DNA from 3 places in the Paenibacillus sp. NN59 genome. Region 1 is predicted to be linked to each of the others. Evidence: a T-box and tRNA genes for the amino acid it is inferred to sense, from the RefSeq annotation. Region 1 holds a T-box; the other regions hold tRNA genes.
The links. The T-box of region 1 lies ahead of ileS (isoleucine--tRNA ligase). A T-box ahead of a tRNA ligase gene usually reads a tRNA of that ligase, here a tRNA-Ile.
Positions count from the first base shown of each region.

Region 2: it has a tRNA-Ile gene. The T-box ahead of ileS (isoleucine--tRNA ligase) is inferred to sense a tRNA for this amino acid. The anticodon was not compared.
Region 3: it has a tRNA-Ile gene. The T-box ahead of ileS (isoleucine--tRNA ligase) is inferred to sense a tRNA for this amino acid. The anticodon was not compared.

Region 1 is NZ_CP199678.1:4,493,030-4,497,844, reverse strand. It holds gene ACT89M_RS19740 (YggS family pyridoxal phosphate-dependent enzyme) at 1-177, shown strand, start outside; gene ACT89M_RS19735 (cell division protein SepF) at 168-635, shown strand; gene ACT89M_RS19730 (YggT family protein) at 652-915, shown strand; gene ACT89M_RS19725 (YlmH family RNA-binding protein) at 931-1,713, shown strand; gene ACT89M_RS19720 (DivIVA domain-containing protein) at 1,954-2,463, shown strand; T-box leader at 2,521-2,812, shown strand; gene ileS (isoleucine--tRNA ligase) at 2,929-4,815, shown strand, end outside.
Region 2 is NZ_CP199678.1:361,726-366,540, reverse strand. It holds gene ACT89M_RS01760 (hypothetical protein) at 1-802, shown strand, start outside; gene ACT89M_RS01755 (hypothetical protein) at 991-1,425, opposite strand; tRNA gene ACT89M_RS01750 (tRNA-Gly) at 1,577-1,647, opposite strand; tRNA gene ACT89M_RS01745 (tRNA-Pro) at 1,660-1,733, opposite strand; tRNA gene ACT89M_RS01740 (tRNA-Arg) at 1,749-1,825, opposite strand; tRNA gene ACT89M_RS01735 (tRNA-Gly) at 1,832-1,906, opposite strand; tRNA gene ACT89M_RS01730 (tRNA-Leu) at 1,915-2,002, opposite strand; tRNA gene ACT89M_RS01725 (tRNA-Lys) at 2,015-2,087, opposite strand; tRNA gene ACT89M_RS01720 (tRNA-Gln) at 2,096-2,170, opposite strand; tRNA gene ACT89M_RS01715 (tRNA-His) at 2,184-2,259, opposite strand; tRNA gene ACT89M_RS01710 (tRNA-Thr) at 2,352-2,427, opposite strand; tRNA gene ACT89M_RS01705 (tRNA-Asp) at 2,447-2,524, opposite strand; tRNA gene ACT89M_RS01700 (tRNA-Met) at 2,553-2,626, opposite strand; tRNA gene ACT89M_RS01695 (tRNA-Val) at 2,644-2,719, opposite strand; tRNA gene ACT89M_RS01690 (tRNA-Glu) at 2,727-2,798, opposite strand; tRNA gene ACT89M_RS01685 (tRNA-Ser) at 2,816-2,907, opposite strand; tRNA gene ACT89M_RS01680 (tRNA-Asn) at 2,909-2,984, opposite strand; tRNA gene ACT89M_RS01675 (tRNA-Ala) at 2,986-3,061, opposite strand; tRNA gene ACT89M_RS01670 (tRNA-Ile) at 3,089-3,162, opposite strand; rRNA gene rrf (5S ribosomal RNA) at 3,219-3,335, opposite strand; rRNA gene ACT89M_RS01660 (23S ribosomal RNA) at 3,485-4,815, opposite strand, start outside.
Region 3 is NZ_CP199678.1:326,116-330,930, forward strand. It holds rRNA gene ACT89M_RS01430 (23S ribosomal RNA) at 1-1,899, shown strand, start outside; rRNA gene rrf (5S ribosomal RNA) at 2,048-2,164, shown strand; tRNA gene ACT89M_RS01440 (tRNA-Ile) at 2,200-2,273, shown strand; tRNA gene ACT89M_RS01445 (tRNA-Ala) at 2,301-2,376, shown strand; tRNA gene ACT89M_RS01450 (tRNA-Asn) at 2,380-2,455, shown strand; tRNA gene ACT89M_RS01455 (tRNA-Glu) at 2,460-2,531, shown strand; tRNA gene ACT89M_RS01460 (tRNA-Val) at 2,539-2,614, shown strand; tRNA gene ACT89M_RS01465 (tRNA-Met) at 2,632-2,705, shown strand; tRNA gene ACT89M_RS01470 (tRNA-Asp) at 2,734-2,811, shown strand; tRNA gene ACT89M_RS01475 (tRNA-Phe) at 2,821-2,896, shown strand; tRNA gene ACT89M_RS01480 (tRNA-Thr) at 2,917-2,992, shown strand; tRNA gene ACT89M_RS01485 (tRNA-Tyr) at 2,999-3,084, shown strand; tRNA gene ACT89M_RS01490 (tRNA-Lys) at 3,095-3,167, shown strand; tRNA gene ACT89M_RS01495 (tRNA-Leu) at 3,180-3,260, shown strand; tRNA gene ACT89M_RS01500 (tRNA-Gly) at 3,272-3,346, shown strand; tRNA gene ACT89M_RS01505 (tRNA-Arg) at 3,353-3,429, shown strand; tRNA gene ACT89M_RS01510 (tRNA-Leu) at 3,451-3,529, shown strand; tRNA gene ACT89M_RS01515 (tRNA-Pro) at 3,537-3,610, shown strand; tRNA gene ACT89M_RS01520 (tRNA-Gly) at 3,624-3,694, shown strand; gene iolD (3D-(3,5/4)-trihydroxycyclohexane-1,2-dione acylhydrolase (decyclizing)) at 4,098-4,815, shown strand, end outside.

The DNA of each region.
Region 1 (4,815 bases):
CGAGGTTTGCGTGAGCTGAGAGATGATTTGAATGGACAAGCATTGACAGCTGAGCCCATTACCGAGTTGTCTATGGGCATGTCCAACGATTTCGAAGTGGCCATTGAAGAAGGAGCAACCTGGGTGCGGCTTGGATCAATTCTCGTAGGAAAAGAGGAGGGAACACGATGGGCGTAATGAATAAGTTTATGAATTTCCTGGGACTTCAGGAAGAGGAAGAGATTGTAGAGCGGGAGCGTCTTGCTGCACAGGAAGAACACGAACCTGAACAGCAGGAAAATGAAACCTCTGCACTTGATAAACGTAGAAACCAAAGGGGTAATAATGTGGTTAGCATTCATTCCCAGAAAAATGTAAAAGTTGTCCTTTATGAGCCTCGTTCTTATGACGAAGCACAAGAGATTGCCGACCATCTGCGGTCGCATCGTACCGTTGTTGTGAATCTGCAACGAATCCGTCAGGATCAGGCTTTACGTGTTATTGATTTTCTAAGCGGTACGGTATATGCATTAGGCGGCGGTATATCTAAAATTGGCGGCAACATTTTTCTCTGTACGCCAGATACGGTTGAAATTCAGGGAACCATTACGGAGATACTGGCTGACAGCGAGCAAGATTATAACAGAATGAGGTGAGCCTTTTTTGTATCAGATGATTGAAGGTATATTGGGTACGCTATACCAGATTTATTTTTACATGGTTATTGTCTACATATTGATGTCATGGCTTCCCAATGCACGGGAGAGCTTCATCGGTGAATTGTTAGGCAAATTTGTAGAGCCTTACTTAAGTCCTTTCCGCCGGTTTATTCCGCCTCTGTTCGGTGTGCTGGATATTTCCCCGATCGTCGCGTTGCTTGTTCTTCGACTGGCGCTGGTTGGGTTACTCTCTATAGTTCAGTATTTGACATTTTAAGTTAGGGTGACATAGATGAGCGGTGATATGTACGAACATTTTAGCCATGATGAGCGGGACTTTGTAGATAAAGCCAACGATTGGGTTGAACGGGCGAGCAAGGTTCATGATATGAAGCTCACCGATTTCCTTGATCCAAGACAGGTGTTTATTCTGCAATCCTTGGTCAATCGTAGCCAAGACGTTCAGGTTCGTTTCGATGGCGGATATGAAGCTGCTGAACGTAAGCGTGCATTGATTGCTCCTGATTATCGTTATCTGGATGAAGAAGATATGGGGATGCAGGTCCTCAGCATTACGTCTGACGATCAGAAAATCTCGGAACTGGAGCATGGGGACTATATGGGTTCCCTGCTCGGTCTCGGGATGAAACGAGGCAAGATTGGAGATATTCAAGTGCTGGAGGATGGCTGCCATACTGTAGTGGCAGCAGAGACCGGCGCTTTTTTATCGCTTCAATTGAATCAGGTGCATCGGTTGCACGTATTTACAGAACTACTGCCATTGAATCAGATGAAATGGTCTGCGACGAAATTGGACACTATAGATATTACCGTTGCCTCGATGCGACTGGATGGTATCTGTGCAGATGTGCACCGATTAAGCCGTAGCAAAATACTGATTCCAATTAAAGCAGGACGCTGTAAAGTGAACTGGAAAGTGGTGGAAGACCCCTCAAAGCCGCTTAAGGCAGGAGATGTGGTATCCATTCAAGGATTTGGTCGTTTTAAGGTGCTTGAACAGGAAGGAATGACCAAAAAGGGACGTTGCCGGGTAAAGATCGGTAAATTTGCTTGATGTTATTGCAGGATAATCCGAATTCTTGTCGAAATGTTAAACGTAAAGGTAAAAAAATATCCGGTGTTTCCGATATACATTAAAGTACAAGATGTGGATCTCTGCAGATCGTGAGAGCAGATTCTGCTATTCCGTAAAAAGTTACCAGTTCAGGTTTCTTTCTTACGGCCCCTTGGGTGGAACCCATATGCTGCAAACCTTCTCTATAGTGAGAAGGAATTTTTACAGGAGGTGGACAGCATGCCATTAACGCCGCTGGACATACATAACAAGGAATTCTCCCGACGCTTGCGTGGGTATGACGAGGATGAAGTCAATGAATTCCTGGATCAAGTCATCAAAGATTACGAAGGCGTCATTCGCGAGAACAAGGAGCTGAGCAATCAGTTGCTGTCCGTTCAGGAGAAGCTGGATCATTTTGCTACCATCGAGGAGACTCTTAGCAAAACGATCATCATTGCGCAGGAAGCTGCTGACGATGTGAAGAATAACGCAAAGAAGGAAGCTCAGTTAATTGTGAAGGAAGCAGAGAAAAATGCAGACCGAATCGTTAACGAAGCGCTTGGCAAGTCCCGTAAGATTGCTTTGGAAGTGGAAGAACTGAAGAAGCAGGCATCCATCTATCGTGCGCGTTTCCGTACGCTCGTTGAAGCTCAGCTTGAATTGCTGACACAGGATGGCTGGGAAGCACTGGAGAGCCGTGAGCAGGAAGTGCGTGACCGTGAGCGGGAGATGAAAGAGATTTATTAGTCTGCTGCCCGGTTGACTTTTGCGGGTAAAGAAGCTATAACTATATTCATATTGAATAGTGATTCCATGACGGGCTCAGTACGTTATGATCTCATCCCTCAGAGAGTTGGTGTCTGGTGCAAACCAACGGATGAGTTATAGCCGAATATCCTCCCGGAGAAGTGACGCTGAAGCGGTGAATGCATTGCCGTGTGTAAGCTGAACCGTAAGCCGTACGTTATAACGGTACCCTGCAGTAGTTTAGCGGGGCTTAAGCGCTGTTGATGACAGAGCATACTCGGGGTAACCTGAATGTGGTTTGTGATGAACAGAATTAGGGTGGTAACGCGAGATGAACCTCGTCCCTTTCCAGGGATGAGGTTTTTTTGTGTTCTAAAACGGTGAGCGGAATCTATGAGCTACGATGGTGTATGTTTAATGTTTTACAATCGATTCATCTTAACAACAGAAAGGAAGTCGAACAGCATGCAACGAGTTGATGTCAAAGAAAAAGCACGTGCAAGAGAACTGCGTGTGTTAGATAAATGGAAAACGGAGAATACGTTTAAACGCTCCATTGAGAACCGGGAGGGCAAGCCGAACTTCGTATTTTATGAAGGCCCACCTACAGCCAATGGTAAACCACATATCGGTCACGTGCTTGGTCGTGTAATTAAAGACTTTGTTGGACGTTACAATACGATGAAGGGTTACCGCGTTGTGCGTAAAGCGGGATGGGATACACACGGCTTACCTGTAGAGCTTGGAGTTCAGAAAAAATTGGGTATCTCCCACAAGTGGGAAATCGAAGATTATGGCGTGGAGAAATTTATCAACGAATGTAAAGCAAGTGTTTTTGAATACGAGCAGCAATGGCGTGATTTGACGGAAGGGATCGGATACTGGACGGATATGAACAATCCGTACATCACTCTCGACAACAACTACATCGAAAGTGTGTGGAACATCCTAGCGACGATCCATGAGAAAGGTTTGTTGTACCGCGGTCACCGCGTAAGTCCATACTGCCCTTCTTGCCAAACAACATTGAGTTCGCATGAAGTTGCACAAGGATACAAGGACGTTAAAGATTTGAGTGCGACGGCAAAATTCAAGCTGGATGACAGTGGCGAATTCGTATTGGCCTGGACGACGACCCCTTGGACATTGCCTTCTCACGTTGCACTTGCTGTAAACCCGGCAATGGACTACTCTCGTGTACGTCAAAATGATGAAGTGTATATCATGGCGACGAACTTGGTGGAGAAAGTTATGAAAGATAGCAAAGGCGATTATGAGATCATTGGTGCACTGAAAGGTGCAGACTTGGTAGGTAAAACGTACAGCCCGCCATTTAACTACGTAGAGGCCGAGAAAACCAACATCATTCTGGGGGCAGGATTTGTTACAGACGCAAGTGGTACGGGTATTGTTCACATGGCTCCTGCACATGGTGAAGATGACTACCGTGTCTGCCGTGAGAATGGCATCAGTTTTGTGAACATGGTTGACCTGGAAGGCAAGTTTGTAGCACAAGTTACTGATTTTGCAGGTCGTTTCGTGAAGGACTGCGACATCGACATTGTGAGATACTTGTCTGAGCATGGCCGTCTGTTCAGCAAAGAGAAATATGAGCACAGCTACCCGTTCTGCTGGCGGTGTGATACTCCACTTCTCTACTATGCTATGGACAGCTGGTTTATCCAAACAACAGCAATCAAGGATCAGTTGATTGCAAACAATAGTGAAGTGGAATGGTATCCGGGTCATGTGCGTGAAGGACGATTTGGGAAGTTCCTTGAGGATCTCGTGGACTGGAATATCAGCCGTGACCGTTACTGGGGAACACCGCTTAACATCTGGGTGTGTGAAGAGACAGGCGAACAGTTTGCTCCTCATAGCATTGCTGAGTTACGTGCGCGTGCGGTAGGCGATGTGCCGGAAAACCTCGAGTTGCATAAGCCGTATGTAGATGAAGTGAAGGTGCTCAGCTCTTGCGGCAAATACGAAATGAAGCGTACACCTGAAGTCATCGATGTATGGTTCGACAGCGGCTCCATGCCGTTTGCGCAGCAACATTATCCTTTTGAAAATAAAGAAGTGTTTGAGCAGCAATATCCTGCAGATATGATCTGTGAAGGGATTGACCAAACGCGCGGCTGGTTCTACAGCCTGCTCGCGGTATCTACACTTTTGACAGGCAAAGCGCCTTATAAAGCTGTTATGGCAACAGGACACGTACTGGACGAAAATGGCCAAAAGATGTCCAAATCCAAAGGTAATGTTATCGATCCTTGGGAAGTTATCGAGGAGTACGGTACGGACGCATTCCGCTGGGCGTTGTTGTCTGACAGTGCACCGTGGAACAGCAAA
Region 2 (4,815 bases), 2.5 Mb from region 1:
TGGACTAACATTTCTGGACACGCCGCAGGCTTCAGCCGCTGCCAACGCCGTTCCCGCTTATGAAGTGAAGTTCCTCGCCAAGCCGGAGCTTGTGTTAAACGCCAATGGAACACCGCGCAGTGAGGTCATCCAGACCCTAGGGCTGAACGCTACACCACGAAATATCAATGTGGAGTACTTTGACACCAATGCTCTCGGATTGGATGCCCAAGGTTGGAATGTCCGTTTTCGCAAAAAGGATGATAAAAACAACTTCGAGTTAACCTACAAGAAGCGTTATCCTGTCATTAACGGGGATATCAATGCAGCACTGACACTTGCAAATCAGGAAGGCTTCGATTCATCAGATGATAACTACGAGGCTGAAATTGACTGGGGATATGGTAAACAAACACTTAGCTTCTCCAACACGAAAAAAGTAGACACCAAAACAACTGGCACACAGTTGCCTTCTGAAAAGGATGCCTTGAACCTGCTACTGGACAAGCTTCCCGGTAAATTAAAAAACTGGTCTGCCTCCAACTGGGGCAAACAACAACTTACACAGGCCCGTGCCTATGGCCCAATCACCTTCCAACGGTATGAAGGTACATGGAACGGTCAGGAGCTTACCCTGGAAGTATGGCCGATCCGCAACGCAGCAGGTACGGATATTGAAAATATCGTCGAGGTTTCATTCAAAACAGATGACGCAGCAACCGTATCTGGTCTACGTAACCAATTACTACAATTGCTTCAAAACAAAAACTGGTTGATCCCTGCCGATGGTCTGAAAACACAGACCATCCTGGAACGGTATTAATGTAAAGCGATATGCAGTAGAAACAAAAGCTCCTCCTGCTTCTTTAGATAGAAGCAGGAGGAGCTTTTGATTTTCATCATATTTATCCGATAATTTAAACATTAGCTTTCACAAGACAAATGTTCTTTTTCCGGGGGACATATATTAACTATGTATATTCTACACCACTAAAACTAAGCGATCACGAATTACAATCGAATTACCCCATTACTTGAGTTATTAGTGAACAACTGTCTCTCGATCTCCCATAAAAAAGTTTTAGCTACTGAAGACTTAAAAAAAGCTAATTTTATTTTTCGATGTCTGCCGTTCATATGATAACCAATAATCAGAAAACTTTGGAATTTCATTACTTCTCGTTGGTTAGGGTGATGTACGCCACTCACTTTACTTAGTGAAAGCTCGAATATTTGTTGATCTGCTTGTATGTATAAGTTTCCGTTACCTAGTAGTACATCCACTTTCTTACCCTCCGGCACCTGAGGTAGACCTGAATAATGAATTCCGACTGAATGTAATGCTGCACCATATTTTTTCTTTAATCTGTTCGATTTTCTCGTTTGGGTAATTCCATAAATAATTATGGCGATCATCACAAAGACAAGGAATATAATAGGGCCCATTTAACAACCTCCTGTAACTTTTCTACTTTTGATTAAGAATAGATTACCACAAAACCCCAACATACGGTTCACTTGATCCGTATAAGCCAACTTATACACACTAAAAATAAAAAAAGAGTTCTTGCATTATGCAAGAACTCTTTGAATCGTAAGCGGGTGATGGGAATCGAACCCACGCTATTAGCTTGGAAGGCTAAAGTTCTACCATTGAACTACACCCGCATAAACGAAAAATCGGGATGACACGATTTGAACATGCGACCCCCTGGTCCCAAACCAGGTGCTCTACCAAGCTGAGCTACATCCCGATATAAAGGAAATAATGGCGCGCCCTGAGAGATTCGAACTCCCGGCCTTTTGATTCGTAGTCAAACGCTCTATCCAGCTGAGCTAAGGGCGCAAATATTGGAGCGGAAGACGGGAATCGAACCCGCGACCCTCGCCTTGGCAAGGCGATGCTCTACCGCTGAGCCACTTCCGCAAAATATATGGTGCGGTCGAGAGGACTCGAACCTCCACGGGGGGTTAGCCCACACGGACCTGAACCGTGCGCGTCTGCCAATTCCGCCACGACCGCATAATATGAAAGTGAGTCATGAAGGATTCGAACCTTCGACACCCTGATTAAAAGTCAGGTGCTCTACCAACTGAGCTAATGACTCATAGTAAATGGCTGGGGATATAGGATTTGAACCTATGCATGACGGAGTCAAAGTCCGTTGCCTTACCGCTTGGCTAATCCCCAATAAAGAAAACTATGGGGCGATCGAGGGGAATTGAACCCCCGAGTGCCGGATCCACAAACCGGTGCGTTAACCACTTCGCCACGATCGCCATAAAATCAAACCTTAAAGCATGAGTTTTTAGTATTACCATCAGAGCTTATATTATACAACTTATAAACCTCTAATTGCAAAATACTAAAATGGTGCCGGCGAGAGGACTTGAACCCCCAACCTACTGATTACAAGTCAGTTGCTCTACCAGTTGAGCTACACCGGCGCGGTGTAAAGTATTAAAATGGCGGAACCGACGGGATTCGAACCCGCGATCTCCTGCGTGACAGGCAGGCATGTTAGGCCAACTACACCACGGTTCCAGATCACTTTCGGTTAGGAAAGCTACAATTGCGGGGGCAGGATTTGAACCTGCGGCCTTCGGGTTATGAGCCCGACGAGCTACCGGGCTGCTCCACCCCGCGTCATTTAAAAAAATATATGGTGGAGGCTGAGGGGATCGAACCCCCGACCCTCTGCTTGTAAGGCAGATGCTCTCCCAGCTGAGCTAAGCCTCCGAAAATATGACCCGTAGGGGATTCGAACCCCTGTTACCTCCGTGAAAGGGAGGTGTCTTAACCCCTTGACCAACGGGCCTCACTAAAAAAGAATTATGGCGGAGAGAGAGGGATTCGAACCCTCGAGACGCTTGTGACGCCTACACGATTTCCAATCGTGCTCCTTCGGCCAGCTCGGACACCTCTCCATGGCTCCCCGAACAGGACTCGAACCTGTGACAACTCGATTAACAGTCGAGTGCTCTACCAACTGAGCTATCAGGGAATGGTGGAGCCAAGCGGGATCGAACCGCTGACCTCCTGCTTGCAAGGCAGGCGCTCTCCCAGCTGAGCTATGGCCCCATTCATGTATTTCTTATGCAGTTACTATGGGCCTTGGTGGACTCGAACCACCGGCCTCACCCTTATCAGAGGTGCGCTCTAACCAACTGAGCTAAAGGCCCACATATACATCCCATATCCCTAACGAGGGGGCAAAAAAAATACCCCAAAGGGAATCGCTTGGCGGCGTCCTACTCTCCCAGGACCCTGCGGTCCAAGTACCATCGGCGCTAGAGGGCTTAACGGTCGTGTTCGGGATGGGTACGTGTGGAACCCCTCCGCCATCGCCACCAAACGCGATTGGTCGAAGCATAGCTTCTTCCATATCAATCAGAACTGAAAATCATACACACATTCCGTGATGTACCGATTTTCACTTCATTCAGAGTGTTGTTCTCTGAAAACTAGATTCGAAACGAAACCTACGCGATTTAAAACTTGCTATTGGATAAGCCCTCGACCGATTAGTACTGGTCAGCTCCATGCATTACTGCACTTCCACCCCCAGCCTATCTACCTCGTCGTCTTCAAGGGGTCTTACATACTGGGAAATCTCATCTTGAGGGGGGCTTCACGCTTAGATGCTTTCAGCGCTTATCCCGTCCGTACATAGCTACCCAGCGGTGCTCCTGGCGGAACAACTGGTACACCAGCGGTACGTCCATCCCGGTCCTCTCGTACTAAGGACAGCTCCTCTCAAATTTCCTACGCCCACGACAGATAGGGACCGAACTGTCTCACGACGTTCTGAACCCAGCTCGCGTACCGCTTTAATGGGCGAACAGCCCAACCCTTGGGACCTACTTCAGCCCCAGGATGCGATGAGCCGACATCGAGGTGCCAAACCTCCCCGTCGATGTGGACTCTTGGGGGAGATAAGCCTGTTATCCCCAGGGTAGCTTTTATCCGTTGAGCGATGGCCCTTCCATGCGGTACCACCGGATCACTAAGCCCGACTTTCGTCCCTGCTCGACTTGTAGGTCTCGCAGTCAAGCTCCCTTATGCCTTTGCACTCTTCGAATGATTTCCAACCATTCTGAGGGAACCTTTGGGCGCCTCCGTTACTCTTTAGGAGGCGACCGCCCCAGTCAAACTGCCCACCTGACACTGTCCCCGCACCGGTTTACGGTACCAGGTTAGAACCTAGATACGATCAGGGTGGTATCCCAACGGTGCCTCCACGCAAGCTGGCGCTCACGCTTCAAAGGCTCCCACCTATCCTGTACAGATCGTACCCAAATTCAATATCAAGCTGCAGTAAAGCTCCATGGGGTCTTTCCGTCTTGTCGCGGGTAACCTGCATCTTCACAGGTATTAAAATTTCACCGGATCTCTCGTTGAGACAGCGCCCAAGTCGTTACGCCATTCGTGCGGGTCAGAATTTACCTGACAAGGAATTTCGCTACCTTAGGACCGTTATAGTTACGGCCGCCGTTTACTGGGGCTTCGGTTCACAGCTTCGGGATTACTCCCTAACCACTCCCCTTAACCTTCCAGCACCGGGCAGGCGTCAGCCCGTATACTTCGCCTTACGGCTTCGCACAGACCTGTGTTTTTGCTAAACAGTCGCTTGGGCCTTTTCACTGCGGCCCCCTCGTGCTATTCACACTACCGGGGCACCCCTTCTCCCGAAGTTACGGGGTCATTTTGCCGAGTTCCTTAACGAGAGTTCTTCCGCGCGCCTTAGAATTCTCTTCTCGCCTACCTGTGTCGGTTTGCGGTACGGGCACCTTCATCTGGCTAGAGGCTTTTCTTGGCAGTGTGAGATCATGACC
Region 3 (4,815 bases), 2.4 Mb from region 1:
ACAGCCCAGACCATCAGCTAAGGTCCCCAAGTGTGTGTTAAGTGGGAAAGGATGTGGAGTTGCACAGACAACCAGGATGTTGGCTTAGAAGCAGCCACCATTGAAAGAGTGCGTAATAGCTCACTGGTCGAGTGACTCTGCGCCGAAAATGTAACGGGGCTAAACACACCACCGAAGCTATGGCTTGATGCTTGCATCAGGGGTAGGGGAGCGTTGTATAAGGGTTGAAGGTGTACCGTAAGGAGCGCTGGACATTATACAAGTGAGAATGCCGGTATGAGTAACGAAAAGATCAGTGAGAATCTGATCCGCCGAAAGCCTAAGGGTTCCTGAGGAAGGCTCGTCCGCTCAGGGTAAGTCGGGACCTAAGGCGAGGCCGAAAGGCGTAGTCGAAGGACAACAGGTCGAAATTCCTGTACCACCGTAAATCGTTACGAGCGATGGGGGGACGCAGTAGGGTAGTGACGCAGGCTGATGGATGCCTGTCCAAGCAGTAAGGCTGGTTAGTAGGCAAATCCGCTAACCGTAAGGCTGAGCTGTGATGGGGAGTGAAAATTACAGTAGCGAAGGTCATGATCTCACACTGCCAAGAAAAGCCTCTAGCCAGATGAAGGTGCCCGTACCGCAAACCGACACAGGTAGGCGAGAAGAGAATTCTAAGGCGCGCGGAAGAACTCTCGTTAAGGAACTCGGCAAAATGACCCCGTAACTTCGGGAGAAGGGGTGCCCCGGTAGTGTGAATAGCACGAGGGGGCCGCAGTGAAAAGGCCCAAGCGACTGTTTAGCAAAAACACAGGTCTGTGCGAAGCCGTAAGGCGAAGTATACGGGCTGACGCCTGCCCGGTGCTGGAAGGTTAAGGGGAGTGGTTAGGGAGTAATCCCGAAGCTGTGAACCGAAGCCCCAGTAAACGGCGGCCGTAACTATAACGGTCCTAAGGTAGCGAAATTCCTTGTCAGGTAAATTCTGACCCGCACGAATGGCGTAACGACTTGGGCGCTGTCTCAACGAGAGATCCGGTGAAATTTTAATACCTGTGAAGATGCAGGTTACCCGCGACAAGACGGAAAGACCCCATGGAGCTTTACTGCAGCTTGATATTGAATTTGGGTACGATCTGTACAGGATAGGTGGGAGCCTTTGAAGCGTGAGCGCCAGCTTGCGTGGAGGCACCGTTGGGATACCACCCTGATCGTATCTAGGTTCTAACCTGGTACCGTAAACCGGTGCGGGGACAGTGTCAGGTGGGCAGTTTGACTGGGGCGGTCGCCTCCTAAAGAGTAACGGAGGCGCCCAAAGGTTCCCTCAGAATGGTTGGAAATCATTCGAAGAGTGCAAAGGCATAAGGGAGCTTGACTGCGAGACCTACAAGTCGAGCAGGGACGAAAGTCGGGCTTAGTGATCCGGTGGTACCGCATGGAAGGGCCATCGCTCAACGGATAAAAGCTACCCTGGGGATAACAGGCTTATCTCCCCCAAGAGTCCACATCGACGGGGAGGTTTGGCACCTCGATGTCGGCTCATCGCATCCTGGGGCTGAAGTAGGTCCCAAGGGTTGGGCTGTTCGCCCATTAAAGCGGTACGCGAGCTGGGTTCAGAACGTCGTGAGACAGTTCGGTCCCTATCTGTCGTGGGCGTAGGAAATTTGAGAGGAGCTGTCCTTAGTACGAGAGGACCGGGATGGACGTACCGCTGGTGTACCAGTTGTTCCGCCAGGAGCACCGCTGGGTAGCTATGTACGGACGGGATAAGCGCTGAAAGCATCTAAGCGTGAAGCCCCCCTCAAGATGAGATTTCCCAGTATGTAAGACCCCTTGAAGACGACGAGGTAGATAGGCTGGGGGTGGAAGTGCAGCAATGCATGGAGCTGACCAGTACTAATCGGTCGAGGGCTTATCCAATAGCAAGTTTTAAATCGCGTACGTTTCGTTTCGAATCTAGTTTTCAGAGAACAACACTCTGAATGAAGTGGAAATCGGTACATCACGGAATGTGTGTATGATTTTCAGTTCTGAATGAATGGAAGAAGCTATGCTTCGACCAATCGCGTTTGGTGGCGATGGCGGAGGGGTTCCACACGTACCCATCCCGAACACGACCGTTAAGCCCTCTAGCGCCGATGGTACTTGGACCGCAGGGTCCTGGGAGAGTAGGACGCCGCCAAGCGGAACCCCAATGGGGTATTTTTTTTCGAATGATAGGGGCTTTTAGCTCAGTTGGTTAGAGCGCACCTCTGATAAGGGTGAGGCCGGTGGTTCGAGTCCACCAAGGCCCATAGTAACTTCATAAGAAATACATGTATGGGGCCATAGCTCAGCTGGGAGAGCGCCTGCCTTGCAAGCAGGAGGTCAGCGGTTCGATCCCGCTTGGCTCCACCATTTTCCCTGATAGCTCAGTTGGTAGAGCACTCGACTGTTAATCGAGTTGTCACAGGTTCGAGTCCTGTTCGGGGAGCCAGTAAGGCCCGTTGGTCAAGGGGTTAAGACACCTCCCTTTCACGGAGGTAACAGGGGTTCGAATCCCCTACGGGTCATATTTTCGGAGGCTTAGCTCAGCTGGGAGAGCATCTGCCTTACAAGCAGAGGGTCGGGGGTTCGATCCCCTCAGCCTCCACCATATATTTTTTTAAATGACGCGGGGTGGAGCAGCCCGGTAGCTCGTCGGGCTCATAACCCGAAGGCCGCAGGTTCAAATCCTGCCCCCGCAATTGTAGCTTTCCTAACCGAAAGTGATCTGGAACCGTGGTGTAGTTGGCCTAACATGCCTGCCTGTCACGCAGGAGATCGCGGGTTCGAATCCCGTCGGTTCCGCCATCTTTATATGGCTCGGTAGCTCAGTCGGTAGAGCAGAGGACTGAAAATCCTCGTGTCGGCGGTTCGATTCCGTCCCGAGCCACCATTAATAAAACAATTTGATACGCCGGTGTAGCTCAACTGGTAGAGCAACTGACTTGTAATCAGTAGGTTGGGGGTTCAAGTCCTCTCGCCGGCACCACTTTATGGAGGATTAGCGAAGTGGCCAAACGCATCAGACTGTAAATCTGCTCCCGTACGGGTTCGGTGGTTCGAATCCATCATCCTCCACCAGTTCTATTATGAGTCATTAGCTCAGTTGGTAGAGCACCTGACTTTTAATCAGGGTGTCGAAGGTTCGAATCCTTCATGACTCACTTTTATTATATGCGCGTGTGGCGGAATTGGCAGACGCACTAGACTTAGGATCTAGCGTCTTTGACGTGGGGGTTCAAGTCCCTCCACGCGCATCCCTTATTTTGCGGAAGTGGCTCAGCGGTAGAGCATCGCCTTGCCAAGGCGAGGGTCGCGGGTTCGATTCCCGTCTTCCGCTCCAATATTTGCGCCCTTAGCTCAGCTGGATAGAGCGTTTGACTACGAATCAAAAGGCCGGGAGTTCGAATCTCTCAGGGCGCGCCATTATAACTAAATTTAAACTATGCCGGCGTGGCGGAATGGCAGACGCGCTCGACTCAAAATCGAGTGGGAAACCGTGGAGGTTCGAGTCCTCTCGCCGGTATATTTAACGGGATGTAGCTCAGCTTGGTAGAGCACCTGGTTTGGGACCAGGGGGTCGCATGTTCAAATCGTGTCATCCCGATTTTTTTGTTTATGCGGGTGTAGTTCAATGGTAGAACTTTAGCCTTCCAAGCTAATAGCGTGGGTTCGATTCCCATCACCCGCTTTATATATTGAAGAAGAAAGAGACACAATCTGTGTTCTCTTTTTTTTTTTGCATGAACAAGAAGTTAGTCCCCTTTTCCTATATTATGTGGCCAAGTCTCCGTCATATTCTTCAGCTATTTTCTCAATTAACATTCAATCCACATTCAGCGAACTCTCTTGTTACACTCCAAGCTAATATTTGTTGATCATTTATACCTTACATTCCTCCAGCATCGTACGATCTCACCCCTTATTTTACGCAAATCCAACCTAATTTTAATAAAACGCTTTCAAAAATAGCTTGCGAAAATGCTCAGCCTGTAATACCATATGAATTAAGCGCTTAACCTTTAGGGGTAAGGCGCTTAAACTTAACTTAGATTAAGCGCTTAACCCGTAAAGGAAAGGATGGCGATCAATTCATGACAACGATTCGACTAACGATGGCTCAGGCCTTGCTTCGATACCTGGATCAGCAGTATATCTCGGTAGATGGGGTAGAGACCAAGTTTGTAAAAGGAATTATCGGAATATTTGGACACGGGAATGTAACAGGCATCGGGGAAGCATTAGAACGCAGCTCTGGAAGCCTGACGTATATGCAAGGTAAGAACGAACAAGGTATGGTGCACACAGCTGCAGCGTATGCCAAACAGAAAAACCGCAAACAGATCTACGCATGCACTACATCTATCGGCCCTGGTGCACTGAATATGATTACTGCCGCAGCAACAGCAACGGTGAACCGGATTCCGGTATTGCTTCTCCCAGGAGATAACTTTGCTACAAGAGAGCCAGATCCAGTATTGCAACAACTTGAAGTAAGCAGTGACTATACCATATCGGCTACAGATCCGTTCAAAGCGGTCAGCAAATACTGGGATCGCATCGTGCGCCCGGAACAGTTGATGGTTGCAGTTACCAATGCTATGCGTGTATTGACCGACCCAGCTGAGACAGGAGCTGTTACGCTGGCATTACCTCAGGATGTGCAGGCAGAAGCGTATGACTACCCGGAATCTTTCTTTGCCCGTAAAGTGCATTATCTGGATCGCAGGCCACCTGTTCAGGCAGCCATTGAACGGGCAACGAAGCAGATCACCCATAGCAAAAAGCCCCTGCTCGTTGCGGGCGGCGGGG